DNA from 2 places in the uncultured Bacillus sp. genome. Region 2 is predicted to be linked to the other one. Evidence: a T-box and tRNA genes for the amino acid it is inferred to sense, from the RefSeq annotation. Region 2 holds a T-box; the other holds one or more tRNA genes.
What was found. A T-box is a leader RNA that pairs with one kind of tRNA and senses whether it is charged. The one in region 2 lies ahead of tyrS (tyrosine--tRNA ligase), so its partner is inferred to be a tRNA-Tyr.
Positions count from the first base shown of each region.

Region 1: it encodes a tRNA-Tyr, which carries the amino acid that the T-box ahead of tyrS (tyrosine--tRNA ligase) is inferred to sense. The anticodon was not compared.

Region 1 covers NZ_CATYRA010000012.1:16,691-21,102, forward strand. The annotation lists gene murQ (N-acetylmuramic acid 6-phosphate etherase) at 1-291, opposite strand, end outside; gene Q5C82_RS17300 (GNAT family N-acetyltransferase) at 401-883, opposite strand; gene Q5C82_RS17305 (DUF523 domain-containing protein) at 896-1,351, opposite strand; tRNA gene Q5C82_RS17310 (tRNA-Glu) at 1,532-1,606, shown strand; tRNA gene Q5C82_RS17315 (tRNA-Val) at 1,610-1,685, shown strand; tRNA gene Q5C82_RS17320 (tRNA-Thr) at 1,690-1,762, shown strand; tRNA gene Q5C82_RS17325 (tRNA-Tyr) at 1,784-1,868, shown strand; tRNA gene Q5C82_RS17330 (tRNA-Gln) at 1,876-1,947, shown strand; gene sigW (RNA polymerase sigma factor SigW) at 2,176-2,739, shown strand; gene rsiW (anti-sigma-W factor RsiW) at 2,753-3,379, shown strand; gene cdaA (diadenylate cyclase CdaA) at 3,546-4,367, shown strand; gene cdaR (CdaA regulatory protein CdaR) at 4,360-4,412, shown strand, end outside.
Region 2 covers NZ_CATYRA010000001.1:484,925-489,336, reverse strand. The annotation lists gene Q5C82_RS02420 (M28 family metallopeptidase) at 1-723, opposite strand, end outside; gene tyrS (tyrosine--tRNA ligase) at 878-2,119, opposite strand; T-box leader at 2,161-2,373, opposite strand; gene ywaE (tyrZ transcriptional regulator YwaE) at 2,368-2,883, opposite strand; gene Q5C82_RS02405 (TIGR02206 family membrane protein) at 3,034-3,747, shown strand; gene Q5C82_RS02400 (glycosyltransferase family 8 protein) at 3,858-4,412, shown strand, end outside.

The DNA of each region.
Region 1 (4,412 bases), on a different contig from region 2:
ATCTGGGCTTACGCTGTAGGTGGGAGGACATTCAACAGCATCCATGACACCGAGTCTGCCGCTTGTACCGGCGCCTGTGTATATGAGCCGGCCTCCATTTTGAAACGAGTCGTACGCGCAGTCTACAGCTGTTTTGATATCGGGGAGAACCTGCTGAACGGCGGCTGCGACTTTCAAATCTTCGTTGTTGATCATTTTGAGGATGCCGAGTGTGTTTGCTTTGTGGATTTCAGCTGTTTGGCTATTGCGTGATTCCGTTGTAAGACGGTGAAGGTTTAATGGTTTTGACATGAGGAGGCCCCCTGTTTAAAAATAATGTATCTCAATATTCAGTATATTCATTTCTGTTATGATATTTCAACTATGTTTTGAAATTTTTGAAATTCTATTTCACTCAAGACTATAAGAAGTAATGAAGGATCAGCTGCTCTCCAAGCGGTCCGATTCTTCGCCGTCCTTTATCAAGAAACCCGCTTTTCATATAAAGGTGCTTTGCACGTGTGTTCAGATGATTGACGGCCAAAATAATTTCATCACACCATGGGAAATAACCGCTCACAAAAGAGGGAAGCTGAAGCATTGCTTTTTTTGCATAGCCTTTTCCGTGATGCACTGCGTGTAACGACAGAGAGCTGAGCAGTAAAGCAAATGGATTGTTAGAATATGGAGCAAGCGTTTCTTTTGATGTATGTAAAATGAAAAAACCGACTGGCAAATCGTCTTTTAAGATGACTACCGGATACCGGTCCCGTATGCTCAGGGCCTGAGTCAGCACCTCTTTCGGGAGTGAGGTAAATCGTTTGTCATCGTTTTTTAGCGTAAATGATTGGAGCTCCGGCAAATGTTCAGGCTTATAGAAGGATAAAGAAATGTCTTGAGTCATGTGATGCCCTCCTTACAATATGTCGTCTAACTGGTTTTCCGAAATGACATGGTAGCCTGCTTGTTTTAACAATGCGGCGGTCACTCCGCTGCCGGGGATTTTTTGGCCGGAGAATGTACCGTTATAGATAAAACCGCTTCCGCACGACGGACTGTTTTCTTTTAATATGACGGTAGAGGCATTGATTTCTTTTGCGTAAGCTAATGTTTTAGCAGCGCCTTCCATATATAATTCTGTTACATCTTCTCCTGAAACTGTCACGATTTTAGCGGTTCCATTGAGAACATCCTCGCCGGTGCCTCCGATGATTTCTGCAGGTTCACGGGGAGTTGAGAAGCCGCCGAGAAGCTCAGGACAAGCCATGACTGCTTCATTTTCATCGATGAGTTTTCTGATTTTCTCCGATGCGGCGTGAGAGCCGTTATATCTGCATTCAATGCCGCCAAGGCAAGAGCTGACTAGTATCATATTGGTTTCTCCTCTCTTGGTTTGCTTGTTTCTATCATAAAAGAAATGATAAATGTTGGGAGGCTTTTTCAGTTAAAAAAGGAGTTAAAAAGTTTGAAAATAAAAAATTTAATTTTTCTCTTTACAAAGGGGGTGTAACCTGTATATAATAACTTTTGTCAGCTCGACGAGAACACAAACGGCCCGTTGGTCAAGCGGTTAAGACACCGCCCTTTCACGGCGGTAACACGGGTTCGAATCCCGTACGGGTCACCATTTGGAGGATTAGCTCAGCTGGGAGAGCATCTGCCTTACAAGCAGAGGGTCGGCGGTTCGAGCCCGTCATCCTCCACCATTTTGCCGGTGTAGCTCAATTGGTAGAGCAACTGACTTGTAATCAGTAGGTTGGGGGTTCAAGTCCTCTTGCCGGCACTCTTTTCTTAACATTAATATGGAGGGGTAGCGAAGTGGCTAAACGCGGCGGACTGTAAATCCGCTCCCTCAGGGTTCGGCAGTTCGAATCTGCCCCCCTCCACCATTATTATTGGGCTATAGCCAAGCGGTAAGGCAACGGACTTTGACTCCGTCATGCGTTGGTTCGAATCCAGCTAGCCCAGTCACAGACACCTTTGACCAAAAGGTGTCTTTTTTTCTTTTTAAAATCGTTCCAACTTCTAACTGTTCAGTCTGTATAATAATTTTAAAAATATGTTAAGGTAGTTTATTCACGAATTACCATCTACACCCTGCCAAAAATTTGATAAACTTATTTTATAAAAAAATTGAAACCTTTTGAAACGAAGCTCGTATACATACAGACCGGTGAAGGCAGAGGTTAGATAAATATGGAAATGATGATTAAAAAGAGAATTAAACAAGTCAAAAAAGGCGACCAAGATGCATTTGCGGACATCGTAGATATTTACAAGGATAAAATTTATCAGCTTTGCTACCGTATGCTTGGTAATGTGCATGAGGCAGAGGATATTGCACAGGAGGCTTTCATCAGAGCGTACGTTAATATCGACAGTTTTGATATTAACCGGAAATTTTCAACTTGGCTTTATCGAATCGCGACCAATTTGACTATTGACCGCATTCGCAAAAAGAAGCCGGATTATTACCTCGATGCTGAGGTGGCTGGTACGGAAGGCTTGACCATGTATTCACAAATCGCCGCAGATGGGGTTTTGCCTGAAGATGCAGTTGTGTCGCTGGAGCTCTCAAACACGATTCAGCAGAAAATTTTAAAGCTTCCTGACAAATACAGAACAGTTATCGTATTAAAGTATATTGACGAACTCTCATTAATTGAAATCGGCGAGATTCTGAACATTCCTGTAGGAACTGTGAAAACGCGGATTCACAGAGGCAGAGAGGCTCTCAGAAAACAATTAAGGGATCTTTAAGTGGGGTGATGAAATGAGCTGTCCTGAACAAATTGTGCAGCTTATGCATATGCATCTTGATGGAGATATCCTTCCAAAAGATGAACACGTATTAAATGAACATCTGGAGACATGCGAGAAATGCAGAAAGCATTTTTATGAGATGGAAAAATCTATAGCGCTCGTCCGGAGCACATCGCATGTCGAAGCCCCCGCGGATTTTACCGCTAATGTCATGGCAAAATTGCCTAAGGAGAAGAAAAGAGCTTCTGTGAAAAGATGGTTCAGAACCCATCCCGTTATCGCAGCTGCTGCGGTATTTATCATTTTGATGGGCGGAGGTTTTTTTAACAGCTGGCATAATGACCAAAATTTCAGTGTGTCCAAGCAGCCGAATCTTGTGGTGCATAACCACACTGTGACCGTGCCGGAAGGTGAGACGGTCAAAGGTGATGTTACAGTCAAAAACGGCAAGCTGATTATTAAAGGCAAAATAGACGGGGATGTAACTGTTGTAAACGGCGAAAAGTATATGGCCTCTGCTGGACAAGTCACCGGTCAGATTGAAGAAATCAATCAATTATTCGATTGGACATGGTACAAGATGAAGTCTGCGGGGAAAAGTGTAGTCAATGCATTAAATCCGAAAGGAAAAGAGTAAAGCGCGTAATCGCTTTGCTCTTTTTTTATGGGCTGAGAGGGCTGGCACATTTCACTTGCCAAATCGAAATGTGGTATAATGGGCTCGCTATGTAAAGTACATATGCGTAACACGTAAAACACAAAATGCGAAATACGAAATGACTGAAATCTTGGAGGACGAGGAAATGGCTTTTGAGGATATCCCTTTTTTGCAGTACCTCGGCAATGCCGTTGATATTCTCCTTGTTTGGTATGTGATATATAAATTGATTATGGTGATACGCGGCACGAAAGCGGTTCAGCTGTTAAAAGGAATTGTCGTGATCGTGCTTGTCCGTATGGCCAGCCAATATTTGGGCCTCAGCACGCTTCAATGGCTGATGGACCAAGCGATAACATGGGGATTTTTAGCAATTATTATTATTTTTCAGCCTGAGCTGAGAAGAGCGCTTGAACAGCTTGGCCGCGGCCGCTTTTTTTCAAGGAGCGGCACGCCTGTGGAGGAAGCGCAGCAGAAAACAATTGAGGCCATCACAAAAGCAATCAATTATATGGCGAAACGCCGTATAGGCGCCCTGCTGACCATTGAGCGGGATACCGGAATGGGAGATTATATCGAGACCGGCATACCTTTAAATGCCAAAGTCAGCTCTGAGCTGCTGATCAATATTTTTATTCCAAACACTCCGCTTCATGATGGTGCAGTGATTATGAAGAATAATGAAATTGCCGCTGCCGCCTGTTATCTGCCGCTTTCAGAAAGCCCGTTTATTTCAAAAGAACTGGGCACGCGGCATAGAGCGGCTGTCGGCATCAGTGAAGTAACAGACAGTTTGACGATTATTGTGTCTGAAGAGACCGGCGGCGTCAGTGTGGCGAAGAACGGAGACCTTCACAGAGAGCTGACGGAAGAAGCGCTGAAAGAAATGCTTGAAGCCGAGTTTAAGAAAAACACCAGAGACACTTCTTCTAACCGCTGGTATTGGAGGGGCAAGAAAAATGGATAAATTCTTAAACAACCGCTGGGCTGTGAAAATTATTGCTCTGCTTTT
Region 2 (4,412 bases):
ATGTTTGATGTTCTTTGGTTTTTTGATTCCGATGATGTTCTGAGAGGTTTGGTTAGTGATTGCGTTTAGTTTTAAAGTTGCTTCTTTTTGCTGATTAAGGGTTTCACCGTCTTCTTTCTTAATTCCGACGACAGGAATGCCGACTTTATTTCCCGACAGGTTTGGCGTCACAGGCACGAGGCTTTCTTTGTTGTTATAAATGATCACAGCCTTGGCACCGGCCGTTTCGGCATTTTTGGCTTTCTCGTAAAATGTAAGATCTCCTCTGGAAATCAAAGCAATTTTGCCCTTAACGTCAGTGGTGAAGTCCTCTGGATAGCCCAATCCGGCATTGTAAAGCGGAGCTGTCAGCCCTTGTTCTTCGGTCGGGGCAGAGCCGGATGCCGCCCGGAGAAGAATATCGCGTCCTGCTGAAGACAGCGTTCCCTCAAGCCGGTCAGGGATTCCGAAACGTTGAACCTTCACATCAAGCTTTAATTTTCTCAAGGATGAAGCGATGAACAGGGCACTCTTTTTTTCAGCGGCAGTTCCGGCTATTCTGGGGCCGATTGTTTCACTAAGCTCAGAAATGGTAGAGTATGCACGCTTTGCTTTGAACGGGAGCTCTCGCTCGCTATCTGATATTTGAACAGCACGGGCGGCAGGGGTAACACTCTGTGCCGGCATGAGAATTGTGCCAGCAGTTAAAACGGCCATCGTCATTACAGTCAAAAGCTTTTTCATCAGAAATAAACCTCCCCTAATGTATGGATGGGGAATATTTCGGGATGCTAAGGGAATTTCCTGCAAAATGAAGAGCATTTTTGAAAAGACAGTGCTTTATACCTGCAAAAAAAACGCTTATGAAAGAGGGTTTTCATAAGCGTAAGGAAATCAATTATTGGAGTTTTAAAAACTTGCGTTTGCCGACTTGGATGATCATATTCTCCTTTATCACTGCATCAGCGTGGATATCTGTTATTTTCTCTCCGTTAATTCGGACACCTCCGTTTTGAATCATGCGGCGCGCCTCGCTCTTCGAAGAGAGGAGCTCTAGCTTGACGAGCATATCAATAATCGCCATCTTTTTCTCGCCTTTCCAGTTTACAGCCGGAATATCCTCTGGCAGGCTGTTTTCCTGAAAAACTGTTTTAAAGGAGTGTTCAGCAGTTTCAGCGGCTTCCGCTCCGTGATACATTCGGACGATCGTTTTGGCTAAAAGCATTTTGGCATCCCTTGGATGAACGGCGCCGGTTTCTAAGTCTTTCACGAGCTGTTTTTTCTCTTCAAGCTCTAAGTCAGTTGCCAAATGGATATATTTTTTCATCAAGCTGTCGGGCAGTGACATCGTTTTCCCGTACATGTCGTTTGGATGTTCGTCAATGCCGATGTAGTTGTGTTTCGATTTCGACATTTTCTCAACACCGTCTAAGCCCTCCAAGAGCGGCATAAGGATGACGACTTGTTTTTCTTTGTTGTATCGTTCTTGGAAATGCCGGCCCATCAGTACATTGAAATGCTGGTCTGTTCCGCCTAATTCAATATCGCTTTCAAGAACGACGGAGTCGTATCCCTGCATCAGCGGGTAAAAGAATTCATGGAGCGAAATCGGCTTTTGCATGGCGATGCGTTCTTCAAAATCGTCGCGTTCCATGAGGCGGGCTACAGTTATTTTGCCTGCCAAGTCAATGACATCCTCTAGATTCAATGTCTTCAGCCATTTCGAGTTGTAGTGAAGCTCGACTTTTTCTTGATCAAGCACTTTTCCGAATTGTTGAAAGTATGTTTTGGCGTTGTGCTGAACTTCTTCATCAGTCAGCTGCTTTCTGGCTGCTGACTTTCCGGTCGGATCACCGATTTTTCCTGTGAAATCCCCAATTAACAGTTGGACAATGTGTCCATTTTCCTGAAATTGGCGAAGCTTGTTTAACACAACCGTATGGCCCAAATGTACATCCGGTGCAGACGGATCTAATCCGAGCTTAATTTTTAGCGGTGTGCCTGTGGAAATTGATTTAACGAGCTTCGCCCTTAATTCCTCCGGCGGTATGACCTCATGGGCGCCTGTCATGTACAACTGAAGCTGTCTTTCTACTTCTTTTTGCTGTGCTGCTGTGAGCTGTTCAAATGTTTTCATCATTCTTCCTCCTTTTTTAAAAACACAAAAAAGAGCCAATCCCGATAAGGGACGTGGCTCAATGCACGCGGTACCACCCTGGTTGAAGACTTTGTCTTCCGCTCGTTCGAATAACGGTTTCCCGTTCTCTGCTACTAAGGTTCACAAAGAAAGCTCGGGGAGGTAATTCACGTTTGCCTGTGTGCCGGCTCGCACCTTCCGCCGGCTCTCTGAAACAGGGAGACAAATCGCTACTGGATTCCCGTCAAAGCTTATGTTGTATGAAGATTGTCAGCTACCTTTCTAAGCAGCTCTGTTAATGTTTTCTGTTCGTCTTTCGTCAAACCTGCAATGAGTGCTGTTTCCCCTTTGTGAAACTCCGGATAAAGCTCTTCTATCGCCTGTTTGCCGGAATCGGTGATGGAGACAAACACGAGTCGTCGATCTCTTGTGTCGATGCTTTTACGGCAAAAACTCTTTTTTTCGAGCGTTTTGATCACGTTGCTTGCTGTGGCTGTTGAAATGCCTGACAGTTCAGCGATTTTTCTCGTTTCGAGCGCTCCCCATACCCATAAATCATAAAGGATGGAGAAAGCCGTCCAAGAAAGGTTATAGGAAGAAAGCACCTCAGTCTCCATTTTGACACGGAGCTTTTGCGCTGACCGATACAGATTCGTCGCAATCGATATGGCTTCCAGGTTGAGTGATTCGACGGGCATTTGTTTAAGCTTAGAAAGTGTGTCGTATTCTTCTTTCCGAAGCTGCTGATGTTGATAGGAACGTTCCATTTTTTAGGCCTGCCTTAAATTATCAGAATCATTAGCTATGAAATGAATTCTAACAAAGTCTGATATAAACTTCAAGCCTATATATCGGTTGAATAAAAAAGGCCCAAACTACGCCAAAATAAACAAAAACCCGCAAACGGGGGTGCCATCTTGCAAAAATATGTTCAATCCGTCTATAAACATGATCCGTTTCACCTTTTTTCTGCAGAGCATGTGGTGACGTTAGCAATCATCGCTCTTTTGGCCATTCTGTTGTTTTTGTTTCGTAAGGCGGTCAAGCGGCCTAAGGCCAGCCAGTTTTTGCGTTATTTGTTTGTGTTTCTGTTGCTTGGTTCGCAAATCGGTTATCAAATATGGATGATCGCCACGGGAAGGTGGTCGGTGCGCACTTCGTTGCCTCTCCAGCTTAGTGATCTGTCGGTGTATTTGTCGGCCATCATGCTGGTGACCAAAAGCAGGAAGCTGTTTGTATTTTTATATTTTGTCGGCATTGGCAGTTCGATTCAGGCGCTTGCCACTCCTGATCTCGGTATGTTTTCATTTCCGCATATCCGATATATCCTCTTTTTTATTTCTCACGGATCCGTGCTTCTGTCCTGTCTGCTGATGGCGGTAATTGGGACGTACAGACTCAGACAGCGTTCTTTATGGGGGACTGTCCTGATTGTCAATGTGTACGGAGTCTGCATTTATCTGCTTGATCGGTGGCTTGGCGCGAATTATATGTATTTGACGAAAAAACCGGGCGGCTCTTCTCTTTTGGATGTTCTCGGGCCTTGGCCGTGGTACATCGCTTCGGCTGAAGCCATAACGATCGCCAGCTTTTACATCCTTTATTGGCTGTATCGCATGTTCAAAAAATGACACCTTTTTTGTTGTATAGCACATTCTGTCTAAAAAAATATTGAAGAATAGTGTTTAATTTTCTGAAATCGGGAATGTAACTTGTACAACACAAAGGGAGATGAATACCATTGAAGAAAGATGAAATTATGCATATCGTGTCATGTGCAGATGATAATTATGCTCGTCATTTAGGTGGAATGTTCGTTTCTTTATTGACAAATATGGACCAGAATAGAGAAGTAAAGCTATATGTAATTGATGGGGGAATCGAGCCTGATAACAAAAAAAGGCTGGAAGAAACGACATTGAAGTTCGGTGTGCCGATTGAGTTTTTAGAAGTAGATACTAATATGTATGAACATGCGGTAGAGAGCAGCCATATTACAAAAGCGGCGTATTACCGCATTTCGATTCCTGACTTAATTAAGGATGAGAGCATCAAGCGGATGATTTATGTCGACTGTGATGCACTAGTCCTTGAGGATATTTCGAAACTGTGGGACTTAGACATCTCTCCATACACCGTTGCTGCCGTGGAAGATGCGGGACAGCATGAACGTTTGAAAGAAATGAATATCACTGATACGGGAAAATATTTTAACTCAGGTATTATGATTATTGATATGGAACCTTGGAGAAAGCAAAACATCACAGAAAAAGTCATCAACTTTATCAATGAAAAC